One region of the Pseudoduganella sp. RAF19 genome, then DNA from elsewhere that is predicted to be linked to it. Evidence: predicted binding sites of a transcription regulator. Region 1 holds the regulator's gene; each other region holds the start of a gene.
The links. The regulator sigma-54, encoded in region 1, starts transcription at its own class of promoters, with help from an activator protein. The targets are predictions, from matches to a motif close to TGGCANGNAANCTGCTTT.

Region 1 (3,550 bases):
GGGCTGCTGGGACCAAACGGTGCCGGCAAGACGACGTCGTTCTATATGATCGTGGGACTGGTGGCATCCGACGCTGGCACCATCGATATCGGTGGCATCGATGTATCGAGCCTGCCGATTCACAAGCGCGCCACGCTGGGCCTGTCCTACCTGCCGCAGGAAGCTTCGGTGTTCCGTAAGCTGACCGTGGAAGAGAATATCCGTGCCGTGCTGGAGATCCAGCAGGTGAACGGCAAGCCACTGGCCAAGGAGCAGATCGAAGAGCGCCTGGAAGCGCTGCTGGCCGATCTGCAAATCGAGAAGCTGCGCGAGAATCAGGCGCTGTCGCTGTCCGGTGGTGAGCGCCGCCGTGTTGAGATTGCACGGGCTCTTGCCACTAACCCACGCTTCGTTCTTCTGGACGAACCTTTTGCCGGCGTGGACCCGATTGCCGTGATCGAAATCCAACGGATTGTGCGTTTTCTGAAGGAGCGCAACATCGGCGTCTTAATTACCGACCACAATGTGCGTGAGACGCTCGGCATTTGCGACCGCGCCTACATCATCAACCAGGGTTCGGTACTGGCTTCCGGCCGCCCTGACGACATTATTGCTGACGAATCCGTGCGCCGCGTCTACCTCGGCGAACACTTCCGGATGTAAGAAAGGCCCATGAAACAATCACTGCAACTGCGAACTTCGCAACACCTGGCGCTTACGCCGCAACTGCAACAGTCGATCCGCCTGTTGCAGCTGTCGACGCTTGAGCTGCACCAGGAGTTGGAGCAGCTGCTCAGTGATAACCCATTACTGGAGCGGCTGGACGATCCACTGGACAATTCCGTGCGCCTGCTGGCGGACGGCGCCATCAGCCAGGGCAGCGGCAATGGCGAAGCGCCGCCGCAAGAAAACGGCCAGGCTGCCAGCGAAGGCGGCGAGGGCGCGGAAGCACCTGCGGCCGACGGCGAGAGCTATGAAGGCAACGGCGAGGGCGATGCTGTTGACGACTGGAGCAATTCCTCCAGCAGCAAGTCGCCCGATGATGAAGACGGCCGTCCGCAACTGGAAGCCAGCGGCTGCACGCTGCGCGAGCATTTGCTGGAGCAGATGCGCGTGACCGTGCAGGAACCGCGCGACCGCGCGCTGATGGAAATCATCATCGATGCGCTGGACGAAAACGGCTACCTGGAAGAGCCGTTGGAAGAAATCCATGCGCGTCTGCCGGAAGAGCTGGAAATCGAACTGGAAGAATTGCGTACGTCGCTGGCGCTGCTGCAGACTTTCGATCCCATTGGCGTGGGCGCGCGCAATGCGTCCGAGTGCCTGGCGCTGCAAATCAAGCGCTTGCCGAACATCCCGCTGGTAACGCGCCGCATGGCGCTATGCATCGTCGAGAAGCACCTGGCCTGGTTCGCCCAGCGTGAATTCAACAAGCTGAAAAAAGCCCTCGACTGCGACGACGAAGACCTGCGTGAAGCGCAGGCCGTGATCCGCCAGTGCAATCCGCATCCGGGCGCTGAATTTGCGTCAGACGTGTCAGACTACGTGGTGCCTGACGTGATCGTGAAGAAGGGGCGCAACGGCTGGATCGTCATGCTGAACAATGATGTGATGCCGCGCCTGCGTGTGAATGCGCTGTACGCCAGCCTGCTCAAGCAGGGCAAAGGCGAGAGCCAGATGAGCGCACAGCTGCAGGAAGCCAAGTGGCTGATCAAGAATATGCGCCAGCGTTTCGATACGATTTTGCGCGTTGCACAAGCGATCGTTGAAAGGCAGAAGAACTTTTTCAGTCATGGTGCAGTTGCCATGAGACCCCTTGTGTTGCGTGAAATAGCTGATACACTGGGACTACACGAGAGCACTATTTCTCGGGTAACAACTCAAAAATATATGCTCACCCCGCATGGAATGTTTGAGTTGAAGTACTTTTTTGGCAGCCACGTCGCAACCGAAGCCGGGGGTGAAGCTTCCTCTACTGCGATCCGTGCGCTGATCGTGCAATTGACAGGAGCTGAAGACCCTAAAAATCCTTTATCCGACAGTAAGATTGCGGACATGCTGGGAGAACAGGGCATGGTGATTGCGCGACGTACTGTTGCCAAGTATCGCGAAGCTCTGAAAATTCCTCCCGTTAGCCTCCGCAAGTCTTTGTAGTGCACGGTTCCGCTGCACGCCACCAGCGTGTACGAACTAGTAAGCGACATCATCTTTAGGAGTGTGTATGAATCTCACCATCAGTGGACATCATGTCGAAGTGACCCCAGCGATTCGCGAGTACGTGCAGAACAAGCTGGAGCGGGTTAAGCGCCATTTCGATCAAGTGATTGATATTGCTGTCATCCTGACTGTAGATAACCTCACCGAGAAAGAAAAACGTCAAAAAGCGGAGATCAATCTGCGTATGTCGGGTAAGACTGTGTATGTGGAGAGCCTGTCGCAAGACCTGTATGCCGCCATCGATACGCTGATCGACAAACTGGACCGCCAGGTCATGAAGTACAAGGCCCGCGTCCAGAATCACAACCACGAAGCGATCAAGCATATCCCGGACACTTACGAAGCACCTGTCACCGTCATGTAAAGGAGTGGCGGGACAATCAAACTAAGGGCGCATCTGGCGCCCTTTTTTGCGCCCCGCGCCGCTGGCTGTGGCGCGATAAAATAAACAATATTAATTATTTAGTATCTTGTTCATGAGCGAATACGTCCACACCCAAGTCAGCAACGGCACCGGCTTCATCACCCTCGACCGCCCCAAGGCTCTGAACTCCCTTTCCCTCGACATGGTGCGCGCCATTACTCAGGCGCTGCTGGCCTGGCGCGAGGACGCAGACGTGGCTGCGGTGGTGATCCGCAGCAGCAGCGAGAAAGCGCTGTGCGCGGGTGGCGATATCCGCTTCTTCCACGATGTCGGCCAGAAAACGCCGCAGGGCGACAGCGCGCTGCTGGAAGATTTCTTCACCGAGGAATATGCACTAAATCATTTAATCCATTTCTACCCCAAGCCATACATTTCGCTGATGGACGGCGTGGTGATGGGCGGCGGCATGGGCATCGCGCAGGGCGGGCCGGATTGCGGCGTGCGCATCGTGACCAGCCGCACCAGGATGGCCATGCCGGAAGTGAACATCGGGCTGTTCCCGGACGTGGGCGGCAGCCATTTCCTGTCCCACGCGCCGGGCGCACTGGGCATGTGGCTGGGCCTGACCGGCCTGACCGTCGGCGCCGCCGATGCGCTCTACCTGGGGCTGGCCGATCATTTCGTGCCGGAAGCCGAATGGCGCACCCTGGGCGCGCTGATCGATGCTTCCCACGGTTCGGCTCAGCAGGAGGCCATCGCGGCCTTTGCAGCCCCGTTAAAGACCTTGGCGGGGCAAAGCGAACTGGAAGCTCAGCGTTCGCTCATCGATCGCCATTTCTCGGCCGGCAGCGTGACCGCCATCATGGATTCTCTGCGTGGCGACGCCGATCCGTTCGCACAAAAATCATTGAGCGCGATGGCCCAGCGCTCGCCGATCATGATGTGCGTCACCCACGAATTGCTGCGCCGCGGCACGACCCTTGGCGTGGC
Region 2 (3,550 bases), on a different contig from region 1:
TGAAGCGATGCTTGAACTGCGTGCTCGAAAAAAGCTGGCGTCCCTGCTGGGCGAGGAAGAGAAGTGATCGAAACGATCCGCCAGGGACTAGAGGAAGACGGATTCAAAGTTTCGATCAGTAACGCTTGGTGTCACAGCCGTTTCTATCCTCGTCCATGGCGCAACTGTTCGTCCTTTAATGCGATGGTACGAGCGACGACTGATAAGTTGAACAACTTTTCAGTCACGCTCACTATCCAAAATTGGAGCGAGGACGACCGTCGGCAATGGGGCCAGGCCGTGTGAAAACGCGGCTGGATGCTACCGGTGCTGCAGTCGGCGAGACGAGTCGAACCGATTGAAGACGCGTCGAAGAAGAAAGGGCTTACAGCCCGATCAAGGCTGTTCTCAGCCCGTTAGTTCCCAGGATGCGCATCACTCGCTTCAGGTTGTAGGCGAGAACATGCAAACTCATCTCTGTCCGCACTCGCGAAAAAGTCCTGGTGAGAAAGTGCGTTGCCCCCATCCACGATTTCAAAGTGCCGAACGGATGCTCCACTGTGCGTCGTCGAATTTTGGCAGTGTCCCGCCGTTCGGCTAGCCTCTGCGCCATCCGATCAAGGACTTCTTCGTGCTCCCAGCGTGCGATTCGGCGATTGGTGCCAGTGGTGCATTGCGATTTGATTGAACATTTGGGGCATGCTGAGGACCAGTATTTTTTGAAAAGAAGCCCCTTTTCCATTATGGTGAAACGCAGTATTGCTCGCTCACCTGCCGGGCATTGGAACTCATCACTCTCGGGTAGGTATTGAAAATCGCGTTTGTCGAACTGCCCTTTTGCTCGATTGCCGGAAGTTAGCGGTTTGGGGACCAATGGGATCACCCCCAGCTCTTCACACGCCAGAATTTCAGGGCCGCTGAAATAGCCTCGGTCGGCATACACCACCAGACCGCCCTTGTGTAGCACCTCACTGGCTTGCTTGGCCATCGACGCGAGCTGTGTGCGGTCATGACCAACATTGGTTACTTCATGAGCGATGATCAGATGATGCTGCGTATCCACGGCGGTTTGTACGTTGTATCCTACCGTCGCCGTGCCTCGTCCGGTTGTTGACATCGAGCGTGCGTCCGGATCCGTCAGCGAAATCTGCTGGTCTGGTGTGGCCTTCAATTTCTTGTCGATTTCGGCAAGACTTTCAATTTGACCTTTGATGGCTGCGATCTTGTCTTTGATATGCGCCACGCGTGCCTCCGGAACCAGGATGGGTTCCCGGTCAGCTCGGTCAAGCTCTTCCATATAACGCGAAATGCCTTCTTCAAGCTGTTCGATTCGAGCTTGCAGCTTATTGTTGGTGAAATTCCGGTCACGATTATTCACCGCTTTGAACTTGCTACCGTCAATAGCCACGCCGCTGCTCTCAGAGAACATCCCAATCCGACGACATACCTGCACGAACTGCCTGCACACCTGGCAAATGGCATCGCCATTATTCTTACGGAAATCTGCGATGGTTTTGAAATCGGGCGTAAGCCTTCCGGTAAGCCACATCAATTCGACATTGCGCAGCGCTTCTCGCTCCAGGCGTCGGCTGGACTGAATTCGATTGAGATAACCGTAGATGTAAATGCCGAGCAGAACCGCCGGATGGTAAGCAGGCCGGCCCGTGCGTGCAGGTTCGGCGCCGGTAAAGCCAAGAGCATTGAGGTCCAGGGCTTCGATAAAAGCATCGACGACACGAACAATATTATCCTCGCCAACGTAGTCGTCCAACTGCTCTGGAAAAAGAATACACTGGCTGCGATCTGCTCCCTCGACATACCGCTTCATCCCGGCCTCCTGAGTGCATGCGTTGAAGTGATAACGCTTCAGGAAAAGCCTTTGATTTTCAAGACTGCCTTGTGGTCGACTTTGTTATTAGCGACACTGGCGCTGGCTTGGCGCCGGGCGACGCCGGATTCAGCTGTTCTTGCGGGCGCGCAGGGTGGCGAAGGCCAGCACGCCGCCTACCGCCAGCAATGGGAGACTGCCCGGTTCCGGCACGGTCGCGGCCTCGACTACGACCGAGTCGAAATCCCAGAAAGCGGCCGTCTGGCTGAAGTTGAAGGCCAGGTTGGTCGTGGCTCCGCTCGCGACAAGCTGGAACGTGTATTCGGTGTAACCGGAACCGGGCGCATTCGTCAGCGACATTTGCGTGACGCCGTCCCAATCGAATTCAAACGAATTGGGGGCGGCGTTGCCGGTCACGTCCGCCTCGTTTTGCAGCCAGAATGAAATCGAATAAAGGGTTCCGGCCACGGTCGACAAGCTCTGGCTGATGGTGCTGATGCCCCCGGGATTGCCGAAGAACGCGGCGAACGAACCTGACTGAGGCGCCAGGCCATCTACGCCGTCCCAGACTGCGTTGAACCCGTTTCCCCATCCAGTGAAGTCTCCGGTTTCAAAACCCCCGTTGGTCACGAGGTTTGCTTTCGCGGGCAGGCTGCCCAGTGAGCCCAATGCAAGCAAAGTAGCGGCAAAGAACTGAGACTTGCGAAGCATAATAACCTCCCTGCGTCTGTCGAGTTTGAACAGTGAGATTAAGCACTTCGTGTGCCAAGTAGCGCTATCTCAACAGGATCAAATACTTAGTTGCAAAGAATAAATTACAGCGAGGCTAAGTGTAAGAATTGTCGACAGCAATACGCCTGGAGACAGCGGCTACTTCCCTCTGTATGATGACGAAAAATCAAAAAATCGCGCCTTGAAATGATAGCGCTATCAATAAATCTTCAAAACGGAGGAGACTTAGTGGCAAACAGTTCCATGTCGATCGGCTTCGCGGACACGAAGCGGCATTACCCCATCCTGGACGGATTGCGTGGCGTGGCGGCGCTGATGGTCGTCGCCTTCCACTTTTTCGAAGCCCACGCGGCGAGCCGTTTTGAGCAGATCATCAATCACGGCTATCTGGCGGTGGACTTCTTCTTCGTGCTATCCGGTTTCGTCATCGGCTACGCCTACGACGACCGATGGCGCGAAATGTCGGCCATGGAGTTCTTCAAGCGCCGGCTGATCCGGCTGCATCCAATGATCGTCGTGGCCATGATGATCGGTGCGGCGATGTACTACACGCAGATCAGTCCAGTTTTCGCCAGGATCGAAACCACGCCGGTATGGTTTGTGGTGATGGTCATGGCCATCGGCATTACCCTGCTGCCGGTTGGCGCGGCGCTTGATCTGCGCGGCTGGGGAGAAATGCATCCGCTGAACGGCCCCGCGTGGTCGCTGTTCTACGAGTACGTTGCGAATATTCTGTACGCGCTGTTTGTGCGTAAGTTCTCCAAGACGCTGCTGGCGCTGTGCGTGTTCGTCGCGGGCTGCGTGCTGGTGCACTACTGCGTCACCGGCCCCGGTGACGTCATTGGCGGATGGTCGCTGGCGCCGGCTCAGATACGTATTGGCTTAACGCGCCTGCTGTATCCCTTCTTCGCCGGTTTGCTGCTGTCTCGCGTGGTCACTGTCGGTCGCTTCAATCACGCCTTTCTGCTGTGCAGCGTGATGATCTTTGCCGCACTGGCTCTGCCGCGCTTC
Region 3 (3,550 bases), on a different contig from region 1:
GTGTTTCAGCTTGAATTCCTTCATGGCGTTTTCGGCGGTGAGCAGTTTGTCTTCATAGCTGCGGATTTGTTCGTCGATAAATTGAACAGCCTTCTCCGAATCGCCTTTCTTGCCCTTGAAACTGCCTTCGACAAAGATGGTGAGCAGCGACTGCACCACATCACGCACCAGGCGCGGGCTGGAGTGATTGTAGCTAATGGTGTAGATGTCGTAATTGGCCGTGCCGCTGATGTGGATCGCGTTCATCAGCTCATCGACCTGTTTCTCGTGCTCGCGCGGTGTGCGGGCGTTGATGTCGAGGTCCACCATGCGCATCACGCGCTCGATATTGGGCCGGGTCAGCAGGGTGCGGCTCATGATTGCAACCTGCTGTTCGACGTTGGGCACACTGGTCATGCCCGCCATCAGCGGCTTGAGTACGCTTTGCGTGTCGACAAAGACCCGGGCCGAGGTCTGGTAATCGTCGGGCAGGGTGTAAACCTTCAGCCACCCCAGCGCGGCAACCAGCCACATGACCATGAAAGCGGGCCAGCGGTACTTCCAGATTCCTTTCAGGCTGGACAGCAACTGGCTGATCATCGGTTCCATGTCCAGGCGCTCCATGGCTAAAGGCTTGAATCGATTATATGGCTCGGTTCGGCGAGCGCACGCCGAACCGGCCCAACACTTGCGCCGGATCAAGTCCGGCTTCAATTCCGAAATTATTCATTGCTTGCGGCGGCGGCTCAGCAGCGACATGCTGAGCAGGCCGGCTGCAACCACGGCCAGCGTTCCCGGTTCCGGCACTTCCTGCTGCAATGCGTTGGCCAGCGTGTTGTGCTGGATCGTGATCTGGTAGCTGGTGCCACCGGTCAGCATCGGCGTGGTGGAACTGTATGCCGTCGTGCCGGGGTTGTAGGTCAGGATGCCCGTGCTGGCGTCAGTCCGGCTGACGGCGCTCAGTGCGTTGAGTGCGCTCGGTTCGAAGGCGAATACCGACAAGCCGGTCGACAGGTCCACGATGTTGATGCTCCACGACAGGCGGGCGTTGGCATTTGACGTCGGACCTGCGCCAGCGGATACGAAGGCTTGTGTGTAAGGCGTGCCGTCAAATGCAATCGTCATCGTTTCCGAATTGCCGAGAACAAAGCTGAAGGTGGTCGAGGTGCCCACATCCGAGTTGCCGGACGTGACCGTGTTCAGGCCGGTCGAAGCGTCGGCGCGGGTCTGTGCGTGGGCACCTGCGGGGCCGCCGTTGATGCTGATGGAGGAACCGGTCAGATTCTGGTCGGCGTAGCCGAAGCTGCCCGGCACCGGCGGCGGGCTGGCAAAAGGCGTGAAATTGTCTTCGACCAGCGGGAAGCAGGGCGCTCCCACGCATTGATGCAACACGTTGGGATTGGTGCCGCTCAGAATGCCGCGCGAATCGCTGCCTGCCGCGAAAATGATGTCGCGGGAGGCCGTGGCGTGGGCATCGTTGGTGCCGGACAACTGAGAAAAATCGGTGTTGCTGAATGCCGCACCGTTGGCATGCAACAGGCGGAAATTATTGATGTCCAGGATGGCGGACGCGAACGTCGAGGCCTGAGCCGCTCCGGCCACTCCCAGGCCCAGCGCCGCTGCAGCGGCCGTGGCCATCAGGCTTTTTTTCAAGGTGTTCATGGCTTGCTTCTCCTTTTGTGTTGGCGGCGAAGTGCCGACGCACACCGTTCAGCAGCATCCGTGCCACAGCGATTTCCCTCATCAAATCAAATGCTTGCGCGGACCGAGCTGAGCGCGCGACGGCGCATGAAAAAAAGTCCGACGCGCGGGAACCTTTTGAAGATCACTGCGCTCTGAGTGAGATGAGCCACGATAACGACAGCATTGTTTCGTTCGCGGCAGAGCCTGCACTGCGTGATCTTTTAATTGGAGAGAGCGGCATGGATACTGCCCTGAACCACCAACTGGACCACCAGTTGTTCCATATCCGCATGGCTAACACCCCTGGCACGCGGAAGAGCGCCGGTCTGCTCCTGCAGAAAATGTATGGCTGGCGCGGTTACGAGGTCGATACGCATGATCAGCATGCGCCCAACCGGATTACGCTATATGCGGAGGCGGAGGGCGCGACAGTCGGCACCATGTCGCTGTGTCTGGACGATGCCGGCGTCGGCTTGCCGGCCGATGAAAATTTCCGCGACAAGCTCGACGACCTGCGCTCCCGGGGACGCCGTCTGTGCGAGCCGTCGCGGCTGGCGATCGACCGGCATGTGAGCAAGCGCGTGTTCGCTTCGCTGATCCATATTTCGTACATCTACGCCCACAACATCCATGGCTACACCGACTACATCATCGAGGTGAACCCCCGCCACGTGATGTTCTACAAACGGATGCTGGGCTTCAAGGACTTTGGGGGCGAGCGCCACTGCAGCCGTGTGCAGGCGCCGGCCGTCCTGCTGCGGCTGGAGCTGGAGTACATGGGCCGGCAGATCGACAAGTTCGGCGGCATGATGGAGCAGCGCGAAGGAGAACGCTCTTTCTATCCCTACTTCTTCGCACGCGAGGATGAACCTGGTATTACGGCGCGTCTGATGGAAGGCAAGGATTAGCCATGGGCGCCTCCGAAGCCCTGGAAGCCTGGTCGGCCTTGCTTGGTGCCGGGCGCGTGGCCGTCGATGCGGCGAGTCTTGCGCCTTACAGTGCCAGCACGGCCGCGCGCAGCACCCGGCCCCTGGCCGTCTTGCGTCCGCTGACAACGGATGAAGTCGTTGCGGTGGTGCGCATCGCGGCACGACATGGCACAGCGCTGTACCCAATCAGCGTGGGCCACAACTGGGGCTACGGCGACGCCTGCGCGGTGCGCGACGGGAATGTGATTGTGGATTTGAGTGGCATGCGGCGCATCCTGGAAATGGACCGCGATCTGGCTTACGTGGTGGTCGAGCCCGGCGTAACTCAGGCGCAACTGTCGGATTATTTGCTTCGCGAAGACTTGCCGATGTGGATGGATTGCACGGGGGGCGGACCGGACACCAGCCTCGTCGGCAATATCCTGGAGCGCGGCTTTGGCCACTCGCCCTACGGCAACCGCTTTCAGAACGTGGCCGGAATGAGAATCGTGCTGGGCAATGGCGAGGTGCTGAACACGGGCTTTGGCCATTTTCCCACCGCCGTTAACCAGCGCATCTTTCCGTATGGCGTGGGGCCTTATCTGGATGGCTTGTTCACGCAGGCGAATCTGGGCATCGTCACCAGTCTCGGCCTGTGGCTGATGCCGAAGACGCAGGCGATCAACCATTTCCTGTGTTCAGTTGAAGAGCACGGCGATATCGCAGCGGTGGTCGATGCACTGCGGCCCTTGCGTATGGGCGGTATCCTGCGCAGCATTCTGCATATCGGCAATGACTTGCGCGTGATTTCGGGCGGCATGACCTTTCCGCATCAGCTCGCGCCTGGCGCATCGCGGCTGCCCGACGAAGTGCGCCAGCAACTGCGGAAGTCGGCGGGCATTGGGAGCTGGACCGTGTCAGGGGCGCTTTACGGCAGCACCGCGCAATTGGCCTTTGCGCGGAAAGCGGTGCGCATGGCT
Region 4 (3,550 bases), on a different contig from region 1:
CTGCGCGCCGATATCACTCGCCGCGCGTTGCCGCCCACGGAAGATGCGCGGCCCATTTTCGACGTGCGCTTTGTGCCGGATGCCGCCGTGCGTCCGTCGCCCCTGCTGGGCGCCATCGAAAAACGCAGCGTGCAGCGCCGCCCCATGAGCACCACTCCGTTGACGGCTGAACAGAAACAGGCTTTGGCCGATGCCGTTGGCTCGGACTTTACCCTGCGCTGGCTGGAATCCTTTAACGAACGCATGGCTGCCGCCAAGCTGATGTACGCGAATGCGCGCCTGCGCCTGACCATGCCGGAAGCGTATGAGGTGCACCGCCGTATCATCGACTGGGGTAAGACCCATAGCGAAGACAAGGTGCCCGATCAGGCCCTGGGCGTGGACAACGCCACGCTCAAGCTGATGAAGTGGGCCATGGTGAGCTGGCAGCGCCTGTCGAAAATGAACGCGCTGATGGGCACCTGGGCGCCGCGCATGCAGATGGATTTGATGCCGGGCCTGTCGTGTGCCGCCCACGTCTCAATCGAAGCTGCGCACGAACCGAAAACGATTGACGATTATGTCGCTGCGGGCCGCGCCGTGCAGCGCTTCTGGCTGACGCTGACCGCACAGGGCTGGTTCATGCAGCCCGAGCTGACGCCCCTGATTTTCACGCGCTATGCCTCCAACAACACGCCGTTCACGGCCGTGGACAAGCTGCGCGCGGATGCGCGCGCTCTGCAGGCGCGCACCCGGGAGCTGTTCTTCAAAGGACCGGGCTTCCCCGTCTTCATCGCGCGGGTGGGCGCCGGACCGGCGCCTGCCGCACGCTCGCTGCGCAAACCGCTGGCAGCGCTGATGTACAAGCCTTAAGGCGCCGCGCCCAAAGCTTCACACACCATGCCGCCCATGCGGAAGTGGCGGATCAGGTCCGCCAGATCCTGCTTGTGCCACTCGGGCAGGTTGCGTTTCATTTCCGCCAGTTTGGCCACCAAGGCCGGATCGTCGCCACGGCGCACGGGGCTCTTCAGTGCCAGCATGAAGGGCAAGCCGAAGGTCTTGTGCAGGTTGGCGCGCCCCGCCAGTGGACGCACCGCTGCTTCGAAATCGCCGGGATAGAAAGCTGCGTGCAGCGAGTTCACGTAATCGATGGTGAACAGTTCCGGCTGGCGGTCCGCATACTGATAGCCGAAATACTCGATGCTGCGGCGCGCTTTCAGGTGGCCGAAGTCCGCCATGTAGACACCGCCGCCCGGCTTCAGGATACGCGCCACTTCAGCGTAGGTCTGGCCCAGCATCTGGGTGGTCGGCAAGTGGTGCAAGGCCATGGTGGACATCACGGCATCGATGGAGGCATCGCCGAACATGCTCAGATTGGTAATGTCGCCTTCGCGGAACGTCACGTTTTTCAAACCCTGGCGCTCGACCAGTTCACGTGCGCGTTCCAGCATCGGCGGCGACATGTCGACGCCGATGAAATTGATGTCGGGATTCAGGCGGGCTACCAGGCCCAGCTGGTTGGCGGGACCGCAAGCCAGGTCCACCACGGTGTCGCCAGGTTTGATCACTTCGCAGATATTCGCGCCGTGGAAGAGATAAACCGGCGCCATCACGGCGTGCTCGCGGCCTGCTTCAACATAGGCTGCCACGTTTTCCGGGTTGTCCATCACCAGGTCCGGCTCCGGCACGCGCGGGCTGCGCTCGCGGGTCAGCATTTCCCTCAGAACGGTTTGCATTAATGCAGCAGTCGGCATATGGCCCCCTTAGTTTTTGATAGCCAATTGCACTTGGAATAGTGCAATGTCGATAATTCTTACAGTACTTGCTTATTGGATCAGTGCTGCCGCGTTGAATTCCTGCTAAGTCCTTGTTTTATAAAGGATGAGGATAGTCTGGCACAGGCCTTGCTTAGTATGCACCGTAGTCGGCGAGACCGGCGGCTCAAGCAGACGCAGTTTAACTGGGCTGGTTTGCAGGAGCAACAGAAAGAAAGCAGCGTCTGGCTAACAAAGTGTTGATATAAATTTCTGGAGAACATAATGCAAACAATCGCAAACCGCCTCTGCAAACTGGCCGCCGGCGCACTGCTGTCGCTGGGCGCAGCTAGCGCCATGGCCGCGCCGTCGTTCCAGGTTAATCCAAATGCCCTGGGCCTGACCCCAACCGCGGGCGTTGGCGCGACCTTCACCGCCGACTTCATGAACGGTACTTCGTCCACCCGTATCACCCAGGACGGCGTGAACCCGCTCAAATACAGCGCTGACGGCTACATCCAGTTCACCGCCTTCACCAACACTGGCGGTGGCGGCGCCATCTCCGGTGTGACCACCGGTGTGGGCCTGGACTACGGTCTGTACGCTACCTTCCACCAGGAATTCCTGTGCCCTGGCCTGCTGGGCCCAGGCGTCACCTGCGGCGCAACTGCCATCACCCTGAGCCTGTACGCTGACCCATGGCTGGCATTCGGTGCGCAGGACAACGTCTTCACCTCAGCAACCCTGGGTGCTGGTACCAACGTGGCCGACACCTCCGGCAACGACATCAACCTGGCTAACGTGAACGTCATCGTTAATGGCCTGGCTGGTATCGATGCACTGGGCGGCGCTTTCGAAAACCTGAACAGCAACTTTGTCCTGACTGCACAGGGCAAACAATACTTCTTCGATCCGGACCCGTTCTACGCTCTGGCCTTCAGCGCCTTTAACAACACCTCGCAAGGCGTGGCTTGCAACACCGCTGGCTGCGTGGGCGCAACTGTTGTGGCTGTGAACTCCGAAGTTGGTGGTACCGACTTCAACCGTATCCCTGAACCAGGCAGCCTGGCGCTGCTGGGCCTGGGCATGCTGGCTCTGCCGTTCGCACGCCGCCGCAAACAATAATAGGGTACTACCCTTGAAAACCGCCGTGGCAATCACGGCGGTTTTTTTTCGTCCGGATTTTGCTGAGTCAGGCCTGCTGGCGCCGCGCGTTATGCCGCTCCAGGTTGCCGTTGAGCTGTGTGATGATTTCGGACGCGGCCTGCACGATCTGGCCTGAGCTGAAGCCAGCCCTTGCCATCTCCTTGTAGAAGGACTTGGCCAGCATGCGCGCCACCTGATCCGGGTTCTGGTAGGCTATACGCGATTTGCCGCGCAATTCCTCCTGCACCGCCTGTTGCGCGAAGCGCGAATCGAGAATGCTTTGCAGCTGCTGCACCTGCACCGACTTACCCACATAGAGCGAGATCATATCGAGCAGATGCATGTCGGCACGGTCGAAGCAGCCCTTGGCGCTGTCGCAGCTGGTGTTCAGCATGCCGACGATCTTGGCGCCGATGCGAATCGGCGCCAGCATCAGGCTGTGGCGGCCGCTGTCCGCGTGGCGCGCCATGGCGGCGAACTGGGAATGCGTGATGTCTTCCACCAGCAGGGAGCGGCCGGTCGCCAGCACGTGGCCGGCGATGCCTTCGCCGCGGCCGACCGAAGCCTGCCAGGCCGCCGGCGGCAAAGGACCGTAATGGGCACACACCGTCATGCGCGGTGCGTCGCCGTCGCCATCGTTGAGCAGCATGATGGAGCAGGTCTCGGCGCCC

Region 2: the regulator sigma-54 is predicted to act here: its motif matches at 2,558-2,575, upstream of AB4Z19_RS23345 (PEP-CTERM sorting domain-containing protein).
Region 3: the regulator sigma-54 is predicted to act here: its motif matches at 1,690-1,707, upstream of AB4Z19_RS06465 (EDSAP-1 family PEP-CTERM protein).
Region 4: the regulator sigma-54 is predicted to act here: its motif matches at 1,873-1,890, upstream of pepA (flocculation-associated PEP-CTERM protein PepA).

The regions. Positions count from the first base shown of each region.
Region 1 covers NZ_JBFREF010000006.1:219,402-222,951, forward strand. Annotated here, with positions in the region: gene lptB (LPS export ABC transporter ATP-binding protein) at 1-642, shown strand, start outside; gene AB4Z19_RS17860 (RNA polymerase factor sigma-54) at 652-2,133, shown strand; gene hpf (ribosome hibernation-promoting factor, HPF/YfiA family) at 2,201-2,560, shown strand; gene AB4Z19_RS17870 (enoyl-CoA hydratase/isomerase family protein) at 2,673-3,550, shown strand, end outside.
Region 2 covers NZ_JBFREF010000009.1:163,957-167,506, forward strand. Annotated here, with positions in the region: partial or broken gene AB4Z19_RS23335 (transposase) at 1-67, shown strand, start outside; gene AB4Z19_RS23340 (IS1182 family transposase) at 365-1,807, opposite strand; gene AB4Z19_RS23345 (PEP-CTERM sorting domain-containing protein) at 1,937-2,518, opposite strand; gene AB4Z19_RS23350 (acyltransferase family protein) at 2,768-3,550, shown strand, end outside.
Region 3 covers NZ_JBFREF010000002.1:408,471-412,020, forward strand. Annotated here, with positions in the region: gene AB4Z19_RS06460 (XrtA system polysaccharide chain length determinant) at 1-588, opposite strand, end outside; gene AB4Z19_RS06465 (EDSAP-1 family PEP-CTERM protein) at 706-1,641, opposite strand; gene AB4Z19_RS06470 (N-acyl amino acid synthase FeeM domain-containing protein) at 1,902-2,570, shown strand; gene AB4Z19_RS06475 (FAD-binding oxidoreductase) at 2,573-3,550, shown strand, end outside.
Region 4 covers NZ_JBFREF010000011.1:185,242-188,791, reverse strand. Annotated here, with positions in the region: gene AB4Z19_RS26650 (molybdopterin biosynthesis protein MoeY) at 1-852, shown strand, start outside; gene AB4Z19_RS26645 (methyltransferase domain-containing protein) at 849-1,715, opposite strand; gene pepA (flocculation-associated PEP-CTERM protein PepA) at 2,019-2,858, shown strand; gene AB4Z19_RS26635 (GAF domain-containing protein) at 2,926-3,550, opposite strand, start outside.